Regions from separate parts of the Kribbella sp. NBC_00359 genome, predicted to be linked through region 2. Evidence: predicted binding sites of a transcription regulator. Region 2 holds the regulator's gene; the other holds the start of a gene.
What was found. The regulator HrcA, encoded in region 2, represses chaperone genes, less so after heat shock. The targets are predictions, from matches to a motif close to TTGGCACTCGNNNNNNNCGAGTGCCAA.

Region 1: the regulator HrcA is predicted to act here: its motif matches at 5,882-5,908, upstream of groES (co-chaperone GroES).

Annotation. Positions count from the first base shown of each region.
Region 1 is NZ_CP107975.1:3,872,830-3,883,915, reverse strand. Features, by position in the region: gene guaB (IMP dehydrogenase) at 1-771, opposite strand, end outside; gene OG876_RS19070 (hypothetical protein) at 924-2,261, opposite strand; gene shbA (RNA polymerase sigma factor ShbA) at 2,254-2,865, opposite strand; gene OG876_RS19060 (GNAT family N-acetyltransferase) at 3,053-3,508, opposite strand; gene groL (chaperonin GroEL) at 3,618-5,237, opposite strand; gene groES (co-chaperone GroES) at 5,454-5,750, opposite strand; gene OG876_RS19045 (peptidoglycan-binding domain-containing protein) at 6,055-6,657, shown strand; gene OG876_RS19040 (class I SAM-dependent methyltransferase) at 6,667-7,827, shown strand; gene OG876_RS19035 (alpha/beta fold hydrolase) at 8,218-8,940, opposite strand; gene OG876_RS19030 (GNAT family N-acetyltransferase) at 8,961-9,410, opposite strand; gene tsaD (tRNA (adenosine(37)-N6)-threonylcarbamoyltransferase complex transferase subunit TsaD) at 9,407-10,453, opposite strand; gene OG876_RS19020 (GNAT family N-acetyltransferase) at 10,471-10,920, opposite strand; gene tsaB (tRNA (adenosine(37)-N6)-threonylcarbamoyltransferase complex dimerization subunit type 1 TsaB) at 10,917-11,086, opposite strand, start outside.
Region 2 is NZ_CP107975.1:8,710,405-8,721,490, forward strand. Features, by position in the region: gene ybeY (rRNA maturation RNase YbeY) at 1-376, opposite strand, end outside; gene OG876_RS41995 (PhoH family protein) at 386-1,300, opposite strand; gene OG876_RS42000 (hypothetical protein) at 1,299-1,427, shown strand; gene OG876_RS42005 (SigE family RNA polymerase sigma factor) at 1,616-2,125, shown strand; gene OG876_RS42010 (Gmad2 immunoglobulin-like domain-containing protein) at 2,122-3,276, shown strand; gene OG876_RS42015 (sensor histidine kinase) at 3,538-4,965, opposite strand; gene OG876_RS42020 (response regulator transcription factor) at 4,965-5,705, opposite strand; gene OG876_RS42025 (hypothetical protein) at 5,674-5,895, opposite strand; gene OG876_RS42030 (hypothetical protein) at 5,895-6,311, opposite strand; gene OG876_RS42035 (ArsR/SmtB family transcription factor) at 6,406-6,735, opposite strand; gene OG876_RS42040 (16S rRNA (uracil(1498)-N(3))-methyltransferase) at 6,818-7,534, opposite strand; gene dnaJ (molecular chaperone DnaJ) at 7,535-8,677, opposite strand; gene hrcA (heat-inducible transcriptional repressor HrcA) at 8,706-9,728, opposite strand; gene OG876_RS42055 (Gfo/Idh/MocA family protein) at 9,835-10,938, opposite strand; gene OG876_RS42060 (ThuA domain-containing protein) at 10,923-11,086, opposite strand, start outside.

The DNA of each region.
Region 1 (11,086 bases), 4.2 Mb from region 2:
TGCGGTGTCCACCACGAGCACGTCGACGCCGGCCTCGACCAGCGTCATCGCCCGCTTGTAGGCCTCACCGAAGAAGCCGATCGCGCCACCGACCCGCAGCCGTCCGGTCTCGTCCTTGGTGGACAGCGGGAACTGGTCGCGCTTGACGAAGTCCTTCAGCGTGATCAGGCCGGTCAGCTTGCCGGCCTCGTCGACCAGCGGCAGCTTCTCGACCTTGTGCTTGCTGAGCAGTGCCATCGCGTCGTCGGCGGCGATGCCCTGCCTGCCGGTGATCAGCGGCTGCCTGGTCATCACTTCGCGCACCGGGCGGGACATGTCGTTCTCGAACCGCATGTCGCGGTTCGTCACGATGCCGACCAGGACGCCGGCGTTGTCGACCACGGGGACGCCGGAGATCCGGTACTGCGCGCAGAGCGCGTCGGCCTCGCCGATGCTGGCGTCCGGGCCGATGGTGATCGGCTGCGCGATCATGCCGGACTCCGACCGCTTGACCAGGTCGACCTGCTGGGCCTGGTCCTCGATCGAGAGGTTGCGGTGGAGGACGCCGAGGCCGCCCTGGCGGGCCATCGCGATCGCCATCCGGGCCTCGGTGACGGTGTCCATCGCGCTGGACAGCAGCGGGATGTTCACCTCGATGTTGCGGCTGACCCGGGACCGCGTGATGGCCTCGGACGGGATGACGTCGGATTCGTTCGGCTGCAGGAGAACGTCGTCGAAGGTGAGCCCGAGGACGGCGAACTTGTCCGGAACTCCAGTGGCTGTGATGTCCATGGGTAAAACAAGCACCTTTACACGGCGAGAACGGAACCCCATCCTATCCGCGCCCGCTCACGCCCCCGAACCGCCCGTCCACAGGGCCGGTCCGGCCGGGCCTCTGCCCGGCCGGGACCCGGCGCGCCGGCTGGTGAGCCGGCGCGGCGGGATCACTGGAGCGGCTTGTTGACGACGCCGAGGATCTGCAGTACGTCGGCGTCGGCGGTCGAGCCGTGCGCGCGGGCGATCGCCGCGTGCCTGCCCTCGGCGTACAGGCCGGTGGAGTGCTTGCCGGTCGGGTACACGTTCCGGACCGAACCGGTGCTGGTCTGCCCGCTCGAGTGCTTGCCGGCCGCCTGAACGCTCTCGCCGAAGAACTGCTCGGCGGTCTCGTTCTCGAAGGCAGCCCCGGTCGCTGACGGCAGGATCGGCGCGATGACCTTGTCGACCAGTCCACCCAGCGGATCCGGCACGTCAGCGGGCGGCGTGTCGACCGGCGGCTGCTCCTGAGTCGTCCCAGCCGGGTCCGAGCTGGACTGATCGGTACCACTCGTGTCACCCGGCAGCGTGGTGGTGTCCGAGCCCGTGGTGTCACCCTGACTCGTGTCACCGGTCGGCGCAGTCGTCGGGTTCCCGGTCTCGGTGTTGCCGGTCTCGCCGGTGTCCGGCTGGTTCGCCGGCGGTATGGACGGGTCGGTGGTGGTCGGGTCGGTCGGCGGCGGAGTCGTCGGGTCCGTGGTCGCCGGCGGAGTCGTCGGATCCGTCGTGGCCGGTGGTGCCGTCGGGTCAGTGGCCGGCGGGTCGGTCGGCGTGGTAGCCGGCGGGTCCGTCGGGTCGGACGTCGTGGTGTCGTCCGTCTTCTCCGGCGCCTTGGTCGTCTCCGCGGCCGGCGGGTCGACCTTCGTCACCGTCGGCTGCTCGGGGATCTGCGGAATCGCCCGCTGCAGCACGTCCGGCGTGTCCGTCGGCAGCACGGCGGCCGGCGGAATCGGCTCCTCCCGGACCACCCGGTCCTCGGCCGCGATCTTCGCGTCCTGCTTCTGCTTGTAGTCCTTGGCGACCTTGACGATCTTCGTCTTGTCGACCACCGGCATGCCGTCGAGCTGTTCCTTCGGGAAGCTGGTCTGCGGGCGGACCGCGTCGACCATCTTCTCGATGACCTTCTCGTACGGCGAGAGCGGGTCGCCGTTGACCGCGGCGGCCACCCCGGAGACCGACAGCGCGGCCACCGCGGCGACGCCCAGCGCCAGACCGCGCGCCGCCACCTTGCGGGCGAACGGGTCCGTGATCGGGTTCAGCGCGGCGCAACGCGCCAGGAAGCTCTCCGGATCGTCGATCGTCTCCACGGGGAGTTCGTCCTCGACCTCCACCGCCAGCCGCAACTCGGCCAGCAGCGCAACGGCCGGGTCGTGCTCCCCCGCGCTCCGCGCAGGCTCCCCACCAGCGGCCAGCAGGTCGAGCAGTGCGTCATCGGCGTCGATCGCGTCCAGGTCGAAACGGTCAGCCATGATGCCCCTCCCCTGCTCCTCGTCCCTCATGCCCCACATACCCCCTGAGCGTGTTCAACGCTCGATGCTGTGCGACCCTCACCGCCCCCGGTGTCATCCCCAGTGCCCGGCCGGTCTCCTCGGCTGACATCCCCGCTACCACGCGAAGCCGCAGGATCTCGCGTAGCTTCTCGGGCAGTTTGTCCAGTAACCCCATGATGTGCTGGACCTCCGAGCTCCGGACCGCGTGCTCCTCCGGAGTCGGCGACTCGTCCGCGCCGTCCGGCAGGTCCGGCGTCGAAACGTCGGCCACCGCGAACGCACGCTGGGCATCGGCGACCTTGCGGGCCGCGATGCCGTAGACGAAAGCCTCGAAAGGCCTCCCCTCGTCACGGTACCGGCTCAGCGCGCCGAACACCGCGACACAGACTTCCTGGGCGACGTCGTCGACCATGTCCGCGCCGCCGGGATAGGTCCACAGACGGGACCGTACGTAGCGGTGCGCGACAGCGCGCACCCTGGTGAGCAGGTCGTTGAGAGCTGTGCGGTCCCCGTCGCCGGCCAGCGCGGCAAGATCCCTGAGCTCGACCCGGTCGTGGGTGTGCGGTACTTGGACCTCGGTCACCCCTCGCCCCCTCGTGTCGGACCGGTCAGCCTGAAAGATGATATGGCTCTCATCTCTCGTTGCCTAGTGGCAATTCGTGAGCATTTTCAGATTCTGATCACGATCTGTCACTACTCGCCCGTACGGTACTCGGACCGGAGGGTCGGGGTCCGAGTTTGAGACAGCGGGACGTCGCCCCGTGAGACGCTCAGCGCGGTGCGTCGAAGTGGAGGACCGCCGATGCGTGGTCGCCGCCCCAGTCGATCGGGGTCCGGCCGGTCTCCCGCCAGCCCGCACGCCGGTACAGGGTGACGGCCGCACCGCGGTTGTCGACGACCTCGAGCGACAGCCTCCGCCCGAGGTCGGCGGCGGTCTTGACGCAGTGGTCCAGCAGTTGCCGGCCGATGCCCGCACGGGTCGCCTTCGGGTCCACGAACAGCCGCTCCACCGATGCCCCGTCGGCCCCGTTCGCCGTCAGCGACACGTGCCCGACGACCCGGCCGTTGCTCTCAGCAACCCAGCAGCCGAGCCCGTCATCCGGTGTCAGCCACCTGCGCGCGTCGGCAGGCCAATTGATCGGATACCCCGCCAGCTCGTGCACGTCCCGCAGCAGGCCGGCGCAGACGTCCAGGTCCTCGTCGACACGTTCACGAATCGTCGCCACGACGTCATCCCACCAGATCGCCGCGGCGCCGCACCGACCGCCCCGAACAGAACACCGCCCGGCGGGTCCGAAGACCTGCCGGGCGGTGCTTTTCGTTCAGACCTGAGGATCAGTGGCCGTGCCCGTGGCCGTGACCGGCCGCGGCGGGCTCCTCTTCCTCGGGCTTGTCGACCACCAGGGTCTCGGTGGTGAGCAGCAGCGCGGCGATCGAGCCGGCGTTGGCGAGCGCGGACCGGGTCACCTTGACCGGGTCCAGCACGCCCTGGGCCAGCAGGTCGCCGTACTCGCCGGTGGCGGCGTTGAATCCGCTGCCGACCTCCAGCTCCGCAACCTTCGCGGTCACCACGTAGCCCTCGTAGCCGCCGTTCTCGGCGATCCAGCGCAGCGGCTCGACGATGGCCTTACGGACGATCCGGACTCCGGCGAGCTCGTCGCCGTCGAGGTCCAGGCCGTTCTCCAGCACCGAGGCGGCGTGGACGAGAGCGGAGCCGCCACCGGCGACGATGCCCTCCTCGATCGCCGCACGGGTCGCCGACACGGCGTCCTCGATGCGGTGCTTCTTCTCCTTCAGCTCGACCTCGGTGGCCGCGCCGACCTTGATCACGCAGACGCCGCCGGCCAGCTTGGCCAGCCGCTCCTGCAGCTTCTCCCGGTCCCAGTCGGAATCGGTGCGCTCGATCTCGGCCTTGATCTGGTTCACCCGGGCCTCGATGTCGTCGGACTTGCCGGCGCCCTCGACCACGGTGGTGTTGTCCTTGGTGACCACGATCCGGCGCGCGGTGCCGAGCACCTCGAGACCGACCTGGTCCAGCTTGAGGCCGACCTCGGGGGCGACGACCTGCGCGCCGGTGAGCGCGGCCAGGTCCTCCAGCATCGCCTTGCGGCGATCACCGAAGCCCGGCGCCTTGACGGCGACGGAGGTGAAGTTGCCGCGGATCTTGTTCACCACCAGGGTGGACAGCGCCTCGGCCTCGACGTCCTCGGCGATGATCAGCAGCGTCTTGCCGGACTGCACGACCTTCTCCAGCAGCGGCAGCAGGTCCGCGATCGCGGAGATCTTGCCCTGGTTGATCAGGATGTACGGGTCCTCCAGCACCGCTTCGCCGGCCTCGGCGTCGGTGATGAAGTACGGCGAGATGTAGCCCTTGTCGAACTGCATGCCCTCGGTGAACTCGAGCTCGGTACCGAAGGTGTTCGACTCCTCGACGGTGATCACACCGTCCTTGCCGACCTTGTCGAACGCGTCCGCGATCAAGGTGCCGATCTCGGCGTCCCGGGCGGAGATGGTGGCGACGTGGGCCATGTCGCCCTTGTCGTCCACCGGCCGGGCGGTCTCGATCAGCTTGGCCGACACGGCCTCGATGGCCGCCTCGATGCCCTTCTTCAGGCCCATCGGGTTGACCCCGGCGGCGACGGCCCGCAGGCCCTCGTGCACCAGTGCCTGCGCCAGCACCGTCGCGGTGGTGGTGCCGTCACCGGCGATGTCGTTGGTCTTGGTGGCGACCTCCTTGGCCAGCTGCGCACCAAGGTTCTCGAACGGGTCGTCCAGCTCGACCTCACGGGCGACGGTGACACCGTCGTTGGTGATGGTCGGGGCGCCCCACTTCTTGTCCAGGACGACGTAGCGGCCCTTGGGCCCCAGCGTCACCTTCACCGTGTTCGCGAGCTTGTCGACGCCGCGCTCCAGCGCGCGCCGCGCGTTCTCGTCGAACTCGAGGATCTTCGGCATGGAAAAAACCAGTCCCTCTCTGAATGTCTTCGTAGCAGGTTCGGATCCGGTCCCGCTGTGTCATCTCTGACCCGCCCCACCGCCCCGGACAGGTATCAGACCGACTCCGCCCCGGCACCGGTCGTCGGCACCAGGGCGGTGTCAGTCAGGAACAGCGGGCAGGACGCGGAACGTCCCGGCGGATCTGCCGGGGCGCGGACCCACGCCCTGGGGTCGTCACTTGCTGACGACTGCGAGGATGTCGCGGGCGCCCAGGATCAGGTAGTCCTGGCCGTCGTACTTGACCTCGGTGCCGCCGTACTTGGAGTAGATGACCTTGTCACCGACGGCGACGTCCAGCGGGACGCGGTTGCCGTTGTCGTCGATCCGGCCCGGGCCGACAGCGAGGATCTCGCCCTCCTGCGGCTTCTCCTTGGCGGTGTCCGGGATCACCAGGCCGGACTTCGTGGTCTGCTCGGCTTCGAGCGGCGCGACGAGGACGCGGTCCTCGAGCGGCTTGATCGTGACCGACACTTGCTGACCTCCACGGTCGATTTGCTTGTCAGTGGTTCAGACTGGTCGCGCTCCCCTGCCGTCGCGGGGGTCAGAGGCCGGACCGCTGGCACCCTCGGGTGGAGAGTGCCAACACCGAATCTAGGCCGCGATTAGCACTCGGTCAACTCGAGTGCCAGACCTGATCTGCCAGTGGACACACCCTGACCCGGCAGCAACCTCCGGGCGGGTAACCGGCCAGGCACGGAATGTGGTCGAACGCTGGGCCTACCCGGGGTCGGCGTGCGACCGTTCTGTCAACGGCGCACCGCCCCGAGGAGAAGCCATGGCTATCAGCTTCCCGTCTCTGCCCAAGCTGTCCGGCCGGACTGTCGCGGTCCTGGCCGCGGTCGGCGCGCTCGCTGTCGGAGTGGTCGCCGCCGGCGCCGCGAAGGACCAGCCCGCCGGCGCCGGTGCTCCAGCAGCCGGACCGGCACCACAGACCGCGGCAGATCAGGCGACGAGCGCCGCCCGGACCTCCGCCGCTGCCGAAGCGAAGGCCGCGGCCGCCCTCCCGCAGTGCCGCGCGGCGCGGCTCGTACCCGTCAACCGCAGCTGGGGCATCCCGATGCCCTCGATCTACGGCAGCACCAGCACGACCTGCAACCTCATGTACGGCGACGACCCACACCGCGGCTCCACCGTGTACGGCGACCCCGACACCGCCATCCGGGTCCTCCAGCGCAACCTGAACTTCTGCTACGGCTCCAAGCTCGCCGTCGACGGCATCTACGGCAGCAACACCCGCGCGGTGGTGAAACTCGTCCAGCGCAAGCACAAGCTCGTGGCGGACGGCATCTACGGCCCGAAGACCCGCTCCGCCATGAACTGGCGCCTCTACTCCTCCGCCACCCAAAGCTGGAGCAAAGGCTGCTCTAGCCCCCTCTAAGGTTGCGGGGTGACAGTCACCGCGTTGCTTGACGGGCCTGGCGCTGAGGTGCTCGCCGCTGCCTGCGCGGACTACCACCCCGGCCGCGAGCTTCAACTGGTCGAGAAGCTCCGGCGGCGGTACGACGCGTCACTCGTCACTGCTGCTGTCACACAGGCATCGCTGCGCCACCGAGCCGTCGCCAAGTTCGGTGCGGATGCCGCGCGGATGTACTTCACGCCGGACGGTCTGGAGCAGGCCACCCGGACCACTGTCGGTTCACACCGTGCCGCACGCATCGCAATGACGTTGCCGGGTGCCAGCGTGGTCGACCTGGGCTGTGGCATCGGAGGCGATCTCATCAGCGCCGCCCGCGCCGGTCTACGAGTCACTGGTGTCGAACGCGATCCGGAGACCGCGGCCACGGCCCGCGCCAACCTGGCGGCTCTCGATCTGCCCGGTGAGGTTGTCGTCGGTGACGCCGAGTCGGCTGAGCTCACGCCGTACGACGTGGTGTTTGCAGATCCGGCGCGGCGGGCGGATGGCCGGCGCGTGTTCGACCACAACGCCTATTCGCCGCCATGGTCGTTCGTCACTGGGCTCCTGCAGCGGACTGCGTGTGTGAAGGTCGCACCGGGCATCCCGCATGACGCCGTACCCGATGGGGTCGAGGCGGAGTGGGTCAGCGACGCCGGTGAGGTGAAGGAGGCGGCGCTGTGGTCTGGCGCGCTGTACGCCGGTATCGCGCGGCGGGCGACGCTTCTGCCTGGTGGAGTGAGTGTCAGCGACGCACCGGAGGCTGAGAGTGGTCCGGTGGGTCAGTACATCTACGAGCCCGACGGAGCCGTGGTGCGAGCTGGGCTGGTGACCGCTGTGGCTGCCGCGGTCGACGGGTGGTTGCTGGATCCGCGCATCGCCTACGTCACGGCACCGACGCTCGTGCCGACCCCGCTGGCGTCGGCGTACGAGGTGGTGGAGCAGTTGCCGTACAAGGAGAAGGCGCTGCGGTCGTGGGTTCGCGCGCAGGGCATCGGGACGCTGGAGATCAAGAAGCGCGGGGTCGATGTCGATCCGGCCCAGCTGAGGAAGAAGCTCGCCCCCAAAGGATCTGGGACCGCGACGCTCATCATCACCCGGATCGGCCGGGACGCGGTCGCCTATTCCTGCCGTCGCATCGGACTTGCGCTCTGAGTGTATTCGAACATATGATCGACATCGCGTGCGGGTCCCCGGATGACCTGCCGGTGGGCGAGGTGCTGCGTCCGCTGCCGCACTCGCCGGGGGCCCGCCACTAAGACTCGACGTGCGGTTGAGGAGCCGTGCGTCGAACGACGTACGGAGTGAGGTGCCGTACGTCGACTGGGCGTCATGCGGGTGCAGTCAGGCGTTCATCTGGGTTCGGCAGGGTGGTGGGCAGGAACCGGTTGGCCGCTGACCGTTCACCTGGGGAGCAGGCGGCGCACTAGCCCCAGGTCTCTGCCCGCTGCCGTGCCCTTCCCCGCACTGCAGCCGCAGCACCGCGTTCGCAGCTCAGCACCGCGTTGACAGCTCAGCACCGCGTCGACAGCGCGGTCGTTTCGTTCAGCCGGCCTGGAAGCGTTCCACCACCGGGAGGCGCAGGCGTGCTACCGCGATGGACCAGACCGCAGCCGGAACCGACGACCTACGCCCGAACTCAGGCAGTGGCTCCGTATCCCCAGCAGCTGAAGGGGTTGTGGGCGACGGGGTGCTGAGAGCGTCGTGGGTGAAGGCGGCGACGAGGGTGTTCCAGTCGGCGGGCCGGTGGAGCATGCTGTGGGTTTCCGCGGCGACCGAGTAGACGGTGACCGGGGTGCCGGCGGCGCGGAGGCGGTTGGCGTAGGCGGTGGTGGCGCGAGGGTCGGTGATGGTGTCGAGAGTGCCGTGGGCGAAGGTGACCGGCGCGCGGAGTGCGGTGAGTGGTTCGCCGTCGGGGAGCCACGGAGCCAAGGCCAGTACGCCGGCGACCCGGGGATGATCGCCCGCGGCGACGACCGCGCGGCCGCCCATCGAGTGGCCGATCAGGACGACCCGCCGGATCACCGGAGGAAGCTCGTCGAGGACAGCGCGGAGATCCGCGGCGGAGTCGGCGGCGTCGCCGTTCCAGCCCCGGTAGCGGTAGCGCAGCAGTCCGATCGCAGCAGTGGGGACGGCTGTGCGCGCGGCTGCCGCGAACGGCCACATGCGCAGGAGGGGAGCACTCCAGAGGTACGGGCTCGCCTGAGAGTGCTCCCTACCGCCATGCGCCAGGACGACGAGATCAGTCGCGCCAGCCGGGTGCCACACCAGGTCCACCCCGGGGTGGATCACGGGTGGCCGTACAGATCGGCGGCGTCGTGGCGGATGGCCATCATGCTGCTCGGGTCCGCGAGTTCGCTGAAGCCGTAGCTGCGGTACAGCTCGTGCGCATCCGCGGTCGCCAGCATGAAGCGCCGTACGCCCTTCAGTTCCGGGTGGTCGACCAGCGTGGACACCACGAACCGGCCAAGCCCATGCCCCCGCCACTCGTCCAGCACGAAGACGTCCGCGAGCCACGCGAACGTCGCGCGGTCCGTCACCGCGCGAGCGAAGGCGACCATCGCGCCGTCGGCCGCGTACACACCCATGTTCAGCGAGCCCGCGATCGACCGCGCCACCACCTCACGCGGGATCCCCTTCGCCCAGTACGACGTACTCAGGAACCCCTGCACGACGTCCACATCGATCCGCGAGACATCGTCGTCGGCCTCGAACCCGTCCGCCCCCGTCCACCTCACTTGTTCAGCACCTCCGTGATCGGCATCGACGAGTCCGCCGGCAGCCCCAGCGGCGACGGCGCCTTCCCGGCCCGGACGAGTTCCGAGCCGAGCGCCGCGACCATCGCGCCGTTGTCGGTGCACAACCCTGGCCGCGGCACGCGTACGGCGATGCCCGCCGCAGTGCACCGCTCTTCGGCCATCGCGCGCAGCCGGGAGTTCGCTGCGACCCCGCCACCGATCAGCAAGTGCTCGAACCCACGGTCCTTGCACGCGTCGATCGCCTTGCGGGTCAGCACGTCACACACCGCCTCCTGAAACGCGGCGGCGACGTGATTGACCGGCACGTCCTCACCATCGCGACGCCGCGCCTCGACCCACCGCGCCACGGCCGTCTTCAGCCCGGAGAACGAGAAGTCGAACCGATGCCGCTCGAGATCCCGCTGCGACGTCAGCCCGCGCGGGAACGTCACGTACAGGCGGTCCCCGCCGTCCCGCGCCGCTTTGTCGACATAGGGACCGCCCGGGAACGGCAACCCCAGCACGCGAGCGACCTTGTCGAACGCCTCCCCCGCGGCGTCGTCGATGGTGCTCCCCATCGGTACCACGCCGTCGGTGATGTCCTCGACCGCGAGCAGCGACGAGTGCCCACCGGACACCAGCATCGCGACACAGCCCTTCGGCAGATCGCCGTGCTCCAGCGTGTCGACAGCCACGTGCGCGGCCAGGTGGTTCACGCCGTACAAAGGCTTGTCGAGCGACAGCGCCAGCCCTTTGGCCGCGGCCACTCCGACCAGCAGCGCGCCGGCGAGCCCTGGTCCGCTGGTCACCGCGACGGCATCGACATCGGCCGGCTTGATCCCCGCGGTCTCGCACGCCCGCCGGATGGTCGGGACCATCGCCTCGAGGTGCGCCCGGCTCGCGACCTCCGGTACAACGCCGCCGAACCGCGCGTGCTCCTCGACACTGGACGCGATCGCGTCGGCGAGCAGCGTCTGCCCGCGGACGATCCCGACCCCGGTCTCGTCGCACGACGTCTCGATCCCCAGAATCAGGGGCTCCATGGTCACCGCATCTGAACTCACACCGTCTCCCGCCACCGCATGATCACCGCATCCTCGCCACCGGCGTAGTACCCACGCCGCCGGCTGATCTCCTCGAACCCGAAGCCTTCGTACAACCCCAGCGCCGAATCGTTGCCCGCAGCAACTTCCAGCAACACCGTCCGCCCGGCGCACCGTGCCAGCGCCGCGGTCATCAACTGCCCGCCGATCCCGGTACGGCGTTCGGCCGGCGACACCGCGATCCGCAGCAACTCCACCACGTCCAGCTCGACCGGCGGCACCAGGAGTACGGCGTACCCGACCACGGAGCCCTCGTCCGCGACCAGGATCACCCGATCCTCGGACAGCCGATCGAACTCGGTCGCCCACGCGACCGTACTCCACGCCTCCGCGCCGAAGCACACCTCGTCCAACGCGGCCAGCGCCGGCAGATCATCCGCCCCGGCCGCGCGAATGGCTGGTCTCACTTCGGCAGCACGCTCTTCGGGCCGGCGGACATCGTGACGTCCGGCCGGCGCAGGTACAGCGGGTCGGGCGCGACGACCGCGAGCGTCCCGGTCGCCACGCCGGCGGCCAGCACCTCGGCCGACGGGTATTCGGCGACAGCGACATCGGAGACGCCGAGCGCGTCGG
Region 2 (11,086 bases):
CGTAGCCGAGCAGGTGCAGGATGCCGTGCACGGTCAGGAGCTCCAGCTCGGCCCATGTGCCGTGGCCGGCCTTCGCCCCTTGCGCGGCCGCGACGGTCGGGCAGAGCGCGATGTCACCGAGATGCCCAAGCGGCGGGTCGGCGTCGTCCTCGGCACCGGGCCGCAGCTCGTCCATCGGCCACGACATCACGTCGGTCGGACCCGGCAGGTCCAGGAACTCGACGTGATACCGCGCCATCGTGTCCTCGTCGACCAGCTTGATCGACAGCTCACATTCGGGGTGCAGGCGCAGCGACGACATCACGAACCGGCTGAGCCGCATCAGTCCGTGTGCGTCGATCTCCACGCCGGACTCGTTGTTGACCTCGACGTTCATCGGTTCGGCTCAGCGCTGCCCTTCGAAGTTCTCGTACGCCGAGACGATCCGGCCGACCAGCTTGTGCCGGACCACGTCGTGCGAGGTCAGCCGGCAGAAGGTCAGGTCCTGGACGCCCTCGAGGATCTCCTGCACGACGCGCAGACCGGAGTTGGTGCCGGTCGGCAGGTCGACCTGGGTGACGTCGCCGGTGACGACCATCTTGGAGCCGAAACCGAGCCGGGTGAGGAACATCTTCATCTGCTCCGGCGAGGTGTTCTGCGCCTCGTCCAGGATGATGAAGGCGTCGTTCAGGGTCCGGCCGCGCATGTAGGCCAGCGGCGCGATCTCGATCGTGCCCGCCGTCATCAGCCGCGGGATCGACTCCGGGTCGAGCATGTCGTGCAGAGCGTCGTACAGCGGCCGCAGGTACGGGTCGATCTTCTCCGACAGCGTGCCGGGCAGGAACCCGAGCCGCTCACCGGCCTCGACGGCCGGCCGGGTCAGGATGATCCGGGTGACCTCCTTGGCCTGCAGCGCCTGGACCGCCTTGGCGACGGCCAGATAGGTCTTGCCGGTGCCGGCCGGGCCGATGCCGAACACGATCGTGTTCTTGTCGATCGCGTCGACGTACCGCTTCTGGTTCAGCGTCTTGGGCCGGATCGTGCGGCCGCGGCTGGACAGGATGTTCTGGGTCAGGACATCGGCCGGGCTCTCGACCGTGGCGGCCTTGATCATCGCGATGCTGCGCTCGACCGAGTCGGCGGTCAGCCCGTGCCCGGTCCGGATCACCGCGATCAGCTCGTCGATCAGCCGCTCGGCCAGGGCCAGCTCGGCCGGCTCGCCGTTCAGCGTGATCTCGTTGCCGCGGACCATGATGTCGGCGGCGAACTCCTTCTCGACGATGCGGAGGAACTCGTCCCGGGCTCCGAGCAGGGCCACCATGTCGATGCTGTTCGGCACGATGATCTTGTGTGACGCCTGCGTGCTGTCGGCGGCGCGGTTCGCGCGCGCCTCCGGTTCGATACTGCGTGGCCTGGACAGCCTGTTCCTCCTGATGCCGGTGAAGTAGTCACCCCATGCTAGCCGTCCGCACCGACACCCTCACTTGTTATTCACCCGGACACGCTCGGTGAGCACGCCGTACGCCTCGGGCCCATGACCCGCCGCGGCCAAACGGCACACACATGTTGTCAACCTGAGAGGTCATCGCCGCGTCTTCGTGTCGTGGCTCAACCGGCCGTGGTGTACGAAGAGTGCGTGACACATGAGTCCTCGTGGGATGCCGACGAGGCGCTGACGGCTGTCTATACCGCGCACTACACGTCGCTGGTTCGCCTCGGCGCCTTGCTGCTGCGCGACACCGGCTCGGCCGAGGAGATCGTGCAGGACGCGTTCGTCGCGATGCACGGCCGCTGGCACCGGCTGCGCGACCCCCACAAGGCGCTCGCGTACCTGCGCACCGCGGTGGTGAACCGCTGCCGCTCCCGCCAGCGTCACCTGGTGGTCGTCGATAAGCACACCCCGCGCACGCTCCCCGACGAGCCGAGCGCGGAGCAGGCGGTACTGCGAACCGCCGAGACCGACCGGGTCATCGAGGCGATGCGCACCCTGCCGGAGAAGCAGCGCACCGTGATGGTGCTGCGGTACTACGGTGAGCTCTCGGAGGCGGAGATCGCCGACACGATGGGCATCAGCCGGGGATCCGTGAAGAGCCATGCCGCGCGGGCGACCAAATCGCTCCGCCAGGTCCTGGAGCAGAGCGTATGAACGACCACCAGAACGAGCCGTTCGACGAACTGATGCGGCGGGCCCTCTCCGAGGAGGCGGACCGGATCGAACCGGCCGACGCCCTGCCGGAGATCCGCGCCCGCGCACATGCTCAGCGCCGGCCCGCGGCCCGGCGGCCCTGGCTGCTGACCGTCGGCGCGGCGGCGGTCGGCACCGCCGCGGCCATCGGCGCCTTCGCCGTCTTCAACGGCAACCAGAACTCCGCGAACGACGGCGACGCGGTCGCCGGCCCTGGCACGACCACGACCGCCACCGGAGTCCCGTCTGTAAAGTCCCCGGCCACCACGGCCGCGCCATCCGCCTTGCCGACCGCCGCCACCCTCCCACCGAGCACAGGCCCCGCGCCGACCGTCGTCCGCACAGAGCGCGGCAAGCCGGAGCAGGCCGTCAAGAGCGCGCTCGTACCGGTCTACTGGCTCGGCAACAGGACCGGGACCCAGGCCGGTGCCGACCCGACGCCGACCGTGAAGGCAAAAGCCGTCAAGCTGTACCGCACCTGGGCGAAGGTCAGCGGCCGGCCGGCCGAGCAGGCGGTCCGGATCATGACGTCGAAGGGGCCGTCCGACCCCGACTACTACACGGTCTGGCGCGGCGCCGAGGTCAACGCCGTCACCCGCACGGACGGCGTCGTGACGGTCGACTTCAAGGAGCTCCCGGCGGCGTCGCTCGACCCTGACGTCGCGGACGTGGCCGCGCAGCAGCTGATCTACACCGTCCAAGGCGCCCTCCACACCAGCACCGAGCCGGTTCAGATCACCCGCCAAGGCCGCGCCGGCGCCATGCTCTTCGGCCAGATCGACACCAGTACGCCGCTAGGTCGCGCCCAAGCCGCTGACGTCCAGGCACTCGTGTGGATCGACTCCCCGGCCGACGGCGAGACCACCGCCAGCCCCGTCACCATCCAAGGCACCGCAAACGCCTTCGAGGCGACCGTCAACTACCAGGTCACGAACCTGAAGACCCGCAAGACGTCGAAGAGCGTTGTCAACACCAAGGAAGGCCAGAAGTTCTCACCCTTCCTCATCGAACTGAAACTCACCCCCGGCCCCTACCAGATCGACGCCTACCTCATCTCCGCCGCCGACGGCACCATCTCCGACTCCGACTCCAAGTCGATCATCGTCAAGTAGTAGTCGGTCGGTGAAGGCCGTCGACCACCGTCAGGTAGCCGGTTGGTGAACGTCGTCGACCACCGTCAGGTACTCGGTTGGTGGAGGTTGTCGAACCACCGTCAGGTGGTTGGGTGGAGGTTCCCCAGCAGGCGGCGGGGCTGCTCGGTTCATCGGTCGGCATGAGACACGGTTCTTCCGCCGATGACGTCGACCGGTGTCGCCGGTTGGCGGCGCCGCCGGAGGCGGCTGAAAGAACTGTCGCCGCCGAAGGCGGTGTCCTTAGCCACCGGTGTGCTTGGCGTCAGTTGGTATGTGGATGGTGAAGGCGGCGCCGCGTTCGGGGGCGGGGGCGGCGGTTAGGGTGCCGCCGAGTCTGGTGATGAGGCCGTGGGCCAGGGCCAGGCCGATGCCGGAGCCTACTGGGCGGCGGCCGCGGTATTTCTGGTTGAGTACGCCGCGTTCGAAGGCGACGGCGTAGTCCTCAGGGGCAAGTCCGGGGCCTCCGTCGCGGACTTGGATCGCCACCACACCTGGACCAGGCTGGGTGAGTGACATCGTGAGCTGGGCGCCGGGCGGGGTGACGCGGAGGGCGTTCTCGGCCAGGCCGTCGAGGACCTGGCGGATTCGGCGGGGGTCAGTGGTGGCTACAGCCGGCATGGGCGGCAGGTCGAGGCGGAAGTGCACACCTTGGCGCTCGCAGCGCACCCGCCAGACCTCGGCGCACGCGCTCAGCGTTTCGCGCAGATCCACCTGGGCGAGATCGAGCTGGAACTGGTCGGCCCCGATCCGCGCCAGGTCCAGCAGATCGCTGACCAGCCGCTCGAGCCGTTGCGACTCCTGCTGGATCACCTGCCCAGCGTGCCGCGGATCCGTCGCCACTCCATCGGCAAGCGATTCAGCGAACCCATGGACAGCGGTCAGCGGTGTCCTGAGCTCATGCGAGACCGAGAGCAGGAACTCCCGCTGCCGCTCCTCGCTGTGCTGCAAGGCAATCGACAGCTCATTGACCGCCTGCGCCACTTCAGCGACCTCAGCCGGTCCCTCAACCGGCGCACGCAGATCCCGTCGCCCCTGACGCATTGCCGCCGCGACATCCGCCGTACGACGTAATGGCCGGCCGAGCAATCGACCGAGGAGGGCACCAGCGAGCGCCGCCACCAGCAGACCGGCGCCGAGCGCGAACAGGATGTTGCGGATCAGGATCCGCTGGGTATCCGCCGCCAGCCGCACAGGCTCGACCAGCGCGAAGCCGGAACTCTCGCCGATGCCGCGCGCTTCGACCAGATAGTCCGTGCCGTCGACGCTCACCGTGGCCGAGATCCGTTGCGTACTCCCGATGTCGTTCAGCCCCGCCGTGGTCGCGGCTTGGATGGACCGCTGGTCCGTCGGCTGGATCCGGCTCCGGGGCAGCAGAATCACCACGACGATCCCCTGCCCGCGCACCACCTGGGCAACCCGCCCGAGCCCCACCGTTCGCGACCCCGCACCCCGCTCGTCCACCTGACTGGCGATCACATCAGCTTGCGCGGACAGCGAGTCCTGCAACACGTTCTGAGCCGACCGCCGGGCCAGCCCCGCCATCACCACGCCCGCCACGAGCACGGCGATCCCGGCCACCGCCACGCAAGCGACCACGATCCGGGTCGCCAGTGATCCTCGCCCGACCTCGTCTCCTGCGGAGCGGAGATCGTGCGGCACGGACGCCATCAGTCGAGATCCGCGGCGTACCCGACGCCGCGGACGGTGCGGATGGGACTGGACGATCCGAGCTTGGCCCGGAGCTGAGCGATGTGTACGTCGACCGTCCGCGTCCCGGCCGACGCCTGGTATCCCCACACCGAGCTCAGCAACTCATCCCGCTCGAACACCCGCCCTGGCCGCCGGAACAGCTGCGCGAGCAGATCGAACTCGGTCGAGGTCAGACTCACCTCGGCGTCACCGGCCCACGCCCGCCGCCGACTCACATCCACCCGCACCGCCCCCACCGACAGCACGTCCCCGGCAGGTAACGTGCCGGCCGATCGCCGCAGTACGGTCCGCACCCGCGCGGCCAGTTCGCGCGGACTGAACGGCTTGGTGATGTAGTCGTCGGCGCCGAGCTCGAGGCCGAGCAGCCGGTCGACCTCGTCGTCGCGCGCGGTGACGAACAGGACCGGAGTCCAGTCCCCCGCCGCGCGCATCGTGCGGCAGATGTCCGTGCCGTCGCGCCCCGGCAACCCGATGTCGAGGATCACTGCGACGGGGTGCAGTCGGCGCCAAGCGGCCAGCGCGGCCTCGCCGTCGGACTCGACCTGTACGCCGAACCCGTCACGCCGCAGGTACAGCGCGATCACCTCGGCGATCGCCGCCTCGTCCTCCACGACCAGGACCAGCCCGCGAGCGGCTGCGGTCATCATCTGCTCCTGGAGTGCCTGCTCAGGGTGAGCCGTCTGCTGCCAGCTCGCCATCGATCGCGTCCAGGGTAGACCCGATCCCCGCCAACTCCTGCTCCGGCGACCCCACCTGCTGAGTGGCCGTCGGAGCAGGAGCGGGCTGTCCGGTTCCCTGCTGCCCGAACTGCTCGGCGGAGTTCCCACACGACGACAGTCCGATCACCATCGCCGCCGTACCCGCGAGCACGACCAGTATTTTGCGCATCACTTCGCGACCTGGCAGTGCTGGGACTTGAAGGTCTCGAGCTTCGTCTTCATCGTGCCGAGCTGGGTGAGCCGCTCGGACCGGCGATCGGCCCGCTTCTGGAGCTGGGCGGCGATCTTCTCGTGCCCCTTGGCCTTCTGCTTCTCGGCGCGCGCCTTCAGCCACGCGACCGAACCCTTCACGTCCGCGCCGCCGCTGATCCGCTTCGCCAGCTTGTCGCGGCGCTCGATCAGCTTCGGCAGCTTCTCGGCGCACAGCCGCTGCGACTCCTCCGGGCTGAGCGTGACCTGCTTGTACGTCGGAGTCGGCGTCGGACTCGGATCGGCCGACGCGACCGTCGTACTTCCGACCAGACCGCCCACCAGTAGGACGGCCGACGTACCCACCGCCACCGTGCCGCGCACAGACCTGCGCATCTCTGCACTCCTCGTTCTCGGTCAACCTGACAAGAACGACTCTCCCCGAACCCCGTTCGAGGACCATCGGCGCAATGTTCGGGCTCTGTAAGGATCAGTCCGCGCGGTCGATGGTCGCGGCGAGCAGGCCTGGGAAGGCCCGGTCGAATTCCGGGCGCCGGAGGCGGTTGAGGCGGCGGGTGCCCTCGTCGCGTTGCTCGATCAGGCCGGCGGCGCGCAGTACGGCGAAGTGGTGGCTGCGGGTCCCCTTCGTCACGGGCAGGTCGAAGGTGCCGCAGGCGCGGGTCCAGTCGTCGTGCCCGGCCAGGTCACGCAGGATCGACCGGCGGACCGGGTCGGCGAGCGCGTCGAGCGCCGCCTGCAACGGCACCTCGGCCGGGTCGGCGTGGCTGAGCGAGCGCGTTCGGGCGGAGTCCACAGCCATAAGAGCTCGATCCTCGTCGCACAGTAATGTTCGGTTGCTGTCTAACAGTCTAGGTCGTCTCTGGCCTGCGGACCGCGCGCGGTCAGGTCCAGCGCGAGCGCGCGAGGAGCGCGGCAGCCGCGGCGACCCCGGCCGTCGAGGTACGCAAGACGGTGTCGCCGAGCCGGACCGGCTCGACCCCGAAGGCGGTCAGCTCGTCCGGGGCAATGCCACCCTCGGGGCCGATCACGATCACGACGTCGCCGTCATCAGGTACGTCGAGGGCAGCGAGCGGGACTGTGGCTTCCTCGTGCAGCACGACGGGCAAAGCGGCGTCGGCGAGCAACTGCGCGACCTCGGCGGTGGAGGCGATCGGCGCGACCTCGGCGAACCACGACCGCCGCGACTGCTTGCTCGCCTCGAATGCCCACGCCTGCCACTTCGCGAGCGTCTTGGCGATCCGCTCCGGGTTGGCGCGGAACTGACTCCGCTCCGCGTTCCACGGCACGATCACATCGGCGCCCACCTCGGTGAGCATCTCCACCGCAAGCTCGGCCCGCTCCCCCTTGGGCACCGCCTGCACCACAACCACCCGCGGCCGCGCCGCTGGCACACTTCCGCGCTCATCCACGGCCACGGTCACACCAGCCTTGCCCGCAGCAACCACCGGCCCCTCGGCCCAGGCCCCGCGCCCATCGGTCAGCCGAACCCGCTCACCGGGCCCGATCCGCCGAACCACAGCCGCATGCCGGCCTTCGGTTCCCTCCAGGGTCAGCTCGTCGCCGTCCAGCCTCTCGGCGAAGAAGACCGCGACTCCCATCTAGTGGGCGCCGAAGGCGTCGCGGAGGCGGCCGAAGACGCCTTTGTGGGTGGCTTGGACGTGGCCTTGCGGGCGCTCCTCGCCACGGGACTCGGCGAGTTGCCGGAGCAGGTCGGCCTGGGAGTCGTCGAGCTTGGTCGGGGTCTCGACGATCACCTGGACGATCAGGTCGCCGCGCCCCGCGTGCCGCAGCCGCGGGACACCGCGGGCCGTGAGCGTCTGCGCGGTGCCGGACTGCGTGCCCGGCCGGATCTCCAGCGGGGTCGTCTCGCCTTCGAGGGTCGGCAGGTCGATCGTGGTGCCGAGCGCCGCCGCCGTCATCGGCAGCGTGACGGTGCAGTGCAGGTCGTCGCCGTTGCGGGTGAAGATGTCGTGCGGTTCGACCTCGATCTCGACGTACAGGTCGCCGGCCGGGCCACCACCGGGGCCGACCTCGCCCTGGCCGGACAGCTGCACCCGGGTGCCGCTGTCGACGCCGCCGGGGATCTTCACGGTGACGGTACGGCGGGACCGGACGCGACCGTCGCCGGAGCATTCGACGCACGGATTCGGGATGGTTGTGCCGTAGCCGCGGCAGTTCGGGCAGGGCCGCATGGTCCGCACCTCACCGAGGAACGACCGCTGCGTGTGGGTGACCTCGCCCCGGCCGTGGCAGATCTCGCAGGTGACCGGCTCGGACCCGGCCGCCGCGCCGGACCCCGAACAGGTCGGGCACAGGACGGCGGTGTCGACCTTGAGCTCCCGGGTCGTCCCGAACGCCGCCTCGGCGAGGTCGATCCGCAGCGGGATCAGCGCGTCCTGGCCACGCCGGGTCCGCGGCCGCGGCCCGCGGGTCGCCCCGCCGGTCTGGCCGAAGAAGGCGTCCATGATGTCGGTGAAGGTGAAGGCCTGACCGAACCCACCGGCCCCGCCGCCCGCGCCGGCGGTCGCGAACGGATCACCACCGAGATCGTGCATCTGCCGCTTCTGCGGGTCGCTCAGCACCTGGAACGCGCGGCCGATCTCCTGGAACTTGTGGTGCGCGTCCTCGGAGTCGTTCACGTCCGGGTGGTACTGGCGCGCCAGCTTGCGGTACGCCTTCTTGATCTCGTCCGCTGAGGCGTCACGGCTGACGCCCAGGACGGCGTAGTAATCGGTGCTCATACTCCAGACCAGGGGTTGATAGCGATAGTCATGAGTCAGCCAGGATCTGGCTGACGTAACGCGCGACGGCGCGGACGGCGCCCATCGTGCTCGGATAGTCCATGTGGGTCGGGCCGACGATGCCGAGCGTGGCCAGCGCCTCCGACTTGGACCCGTACCCGGTCGCGACCACCGAGGTGGTGGCCAGTTCCTCGTACGGGTTCTCGTGCCCGATGCGGACCGTCAGGGTCTGCGGGTTGGTCGCCTCGCCGAGCAGCTTGAGCAGGATGACGTGCTCCTCCAGCGCCTCCAGCACCGGCTTCACGTTGCGCTCGAAGTCGTCGCCGTACCGGGTCAGGTTGGCCGCGCCGCCGACCGCGATCCGCTGCTCGCCGCCCTCGTCGGTGAACGCTTCCATCAGGGTGGTCACGATCGCCGCCACCAGGTGGCGGTCGGACGGGGCGAACGTCTCGCTGACCTGGGCCAGCGACGTCGTCGCGTCGGTCAGCCGCTGACCGGCGAGCACCGTGTTCAGCCGGGACCGCAGGTCCGCGATCAGTTGCTCATCGACGTCGTGCGGTGGCTCGACGATCCGCTGCTCGACCCGGCCGGTGCTGGTGATCAGGACCAGCAGCAGCCGGCGCGGGGTCATCGTGACGACCTCGATGTGCCGGACGCTCGACCGGTTGAGCGACGGATACTGCACGATCGCGACCTGGCGGGTGATCTGCGCGAGCAGCCGGACGGTACGGCGGACGACGTCGTCCAGGTCGACCGCACCGGCCAGGAAGGACGTGATCGCCTTCTTCTCCGCCGGGGACAGCGTCTTGACCGTGCTCAGCTTGTCCACGAACAGCCGGTACCCGGCGTCGGTCGGGATCCGGCCGGCGCTGGTGTGCGGCTGGGTGATGTACCCCTCCTCCTCCAGCGCGGCCATGTCGTTGCGCACGGTCGCCGGCGACACCCCGAGGTTGTGCCGATCGACCAGCGTTTTGGAGCCGACCGGCTCGTGGGTCGCCACGTAGTCCTCGACGATGGCGCGCAGTACATCCAGCTTGCGGTCGTCCAGCACGCGCACCACCCTCTCTCGGCGTCGACCCTTGGCACTCCAGCGCTCAGAGTGCCAGTCTACCGAGCCGTAGTAGCTCGCACCGACGCGTTGCGGCGTGGGACGGGTCTCAGGCGGACTCGGGCGACGCCCCCAACGGTACGGCGGCCGGGCGGTCGACCGTGCTCGCGACGTCCACCGGCTGGTCCTGGGCGGCCGCTTCGAGGAGTGACTCGAGTACGTCGAGCACGTGGTAGGCCAGTGCGCCGTCGGCCCGGTGTGGCTCGCCGGTGCGCAGCGCACGCGCCATGTCCGCGACCCCGACTCCCCGGCCGGCTCCGGCGTACCCACCGCTGACCGGGACCTCGGTCCAGTCACGGTTCGTGGCCGTGGCGATCTCCACCGTGCCGTCGAAGCCGTTCGGGTCCGGCACCGACACACTGCCCTCGGTCCCGTGCACCTCGATCCGCGGCAACCGCGTGGCCCAGATGTCGAACGACATGAACACAGTGGTCAATGCACCCGACTCGTGCTCCAGTACGCCGGTCACGTGCGTCGGCACCTGGACCGGGAAGGTCTCGCCGGCCCGCGGACCGGTGTGGATCTTGCGCTCCTCCTTCGACCGACCGCTCCGCGCGGTGACCCGCCGTACCGGACCGAGCAGGGTGACCAGGCTGGTGATGTAGTACGGACCCATGTCGAGGACCGGACCGCCACCGGGCTGGTAGTAGAACTCCGGCGCCGGGTGCCACAGCTCGTGTCCAGGCGTGACGAAGGACGCGCTCGCGGCATGCGGTACGCCGATGTCGCCGCGGTCGATCACCGCCCGCGCGGTCTGGGTGCCGGTGCCGAGCACGGTGTCCGGCGCGCAACCGACGCGCAGGTTGTTGGCAGCGGCGTACTTCAGGAGGGGCTCGGCCGCGGCACGGTCCACGGCCAGCGGCTTCTCGCCGTACACGTGCTTGCCGGCTTCGAGCGCGGCCTGGTGCACCGGCGCGTGGGCGGCGGGGATGGTCAGGTTGAGCACGATGTCGACGTCGTCCGCGGCGTACAGCTCCTGCGGCGACAGCGCGCGGATGCCCGGGTTCTTGTCGGCGATCGCCTGGGCGCGGCTGATGTCCAGGTCGGCGACCGCGACCACGTCGACGCCCGGCAGCTTCGCCAGGTGGTCCAGGTAGGTGCCGGAGATGACTCCGGTGCCGACGATGCCGATGCCCGTCACTTGCTCGCCCACAGCAGCCCCCGCTCGATGATCGTGCGCACTTCGGGCACCTCGAGGTCGTCCAGCTTGTGGCCGACGGTGCAGACGAAGACCTTGCCCTCGCCCCAGGTCCGGGTCCAGACGGCCGGCATCACCGCGCCCTCGATCCACGGGTAGTCCG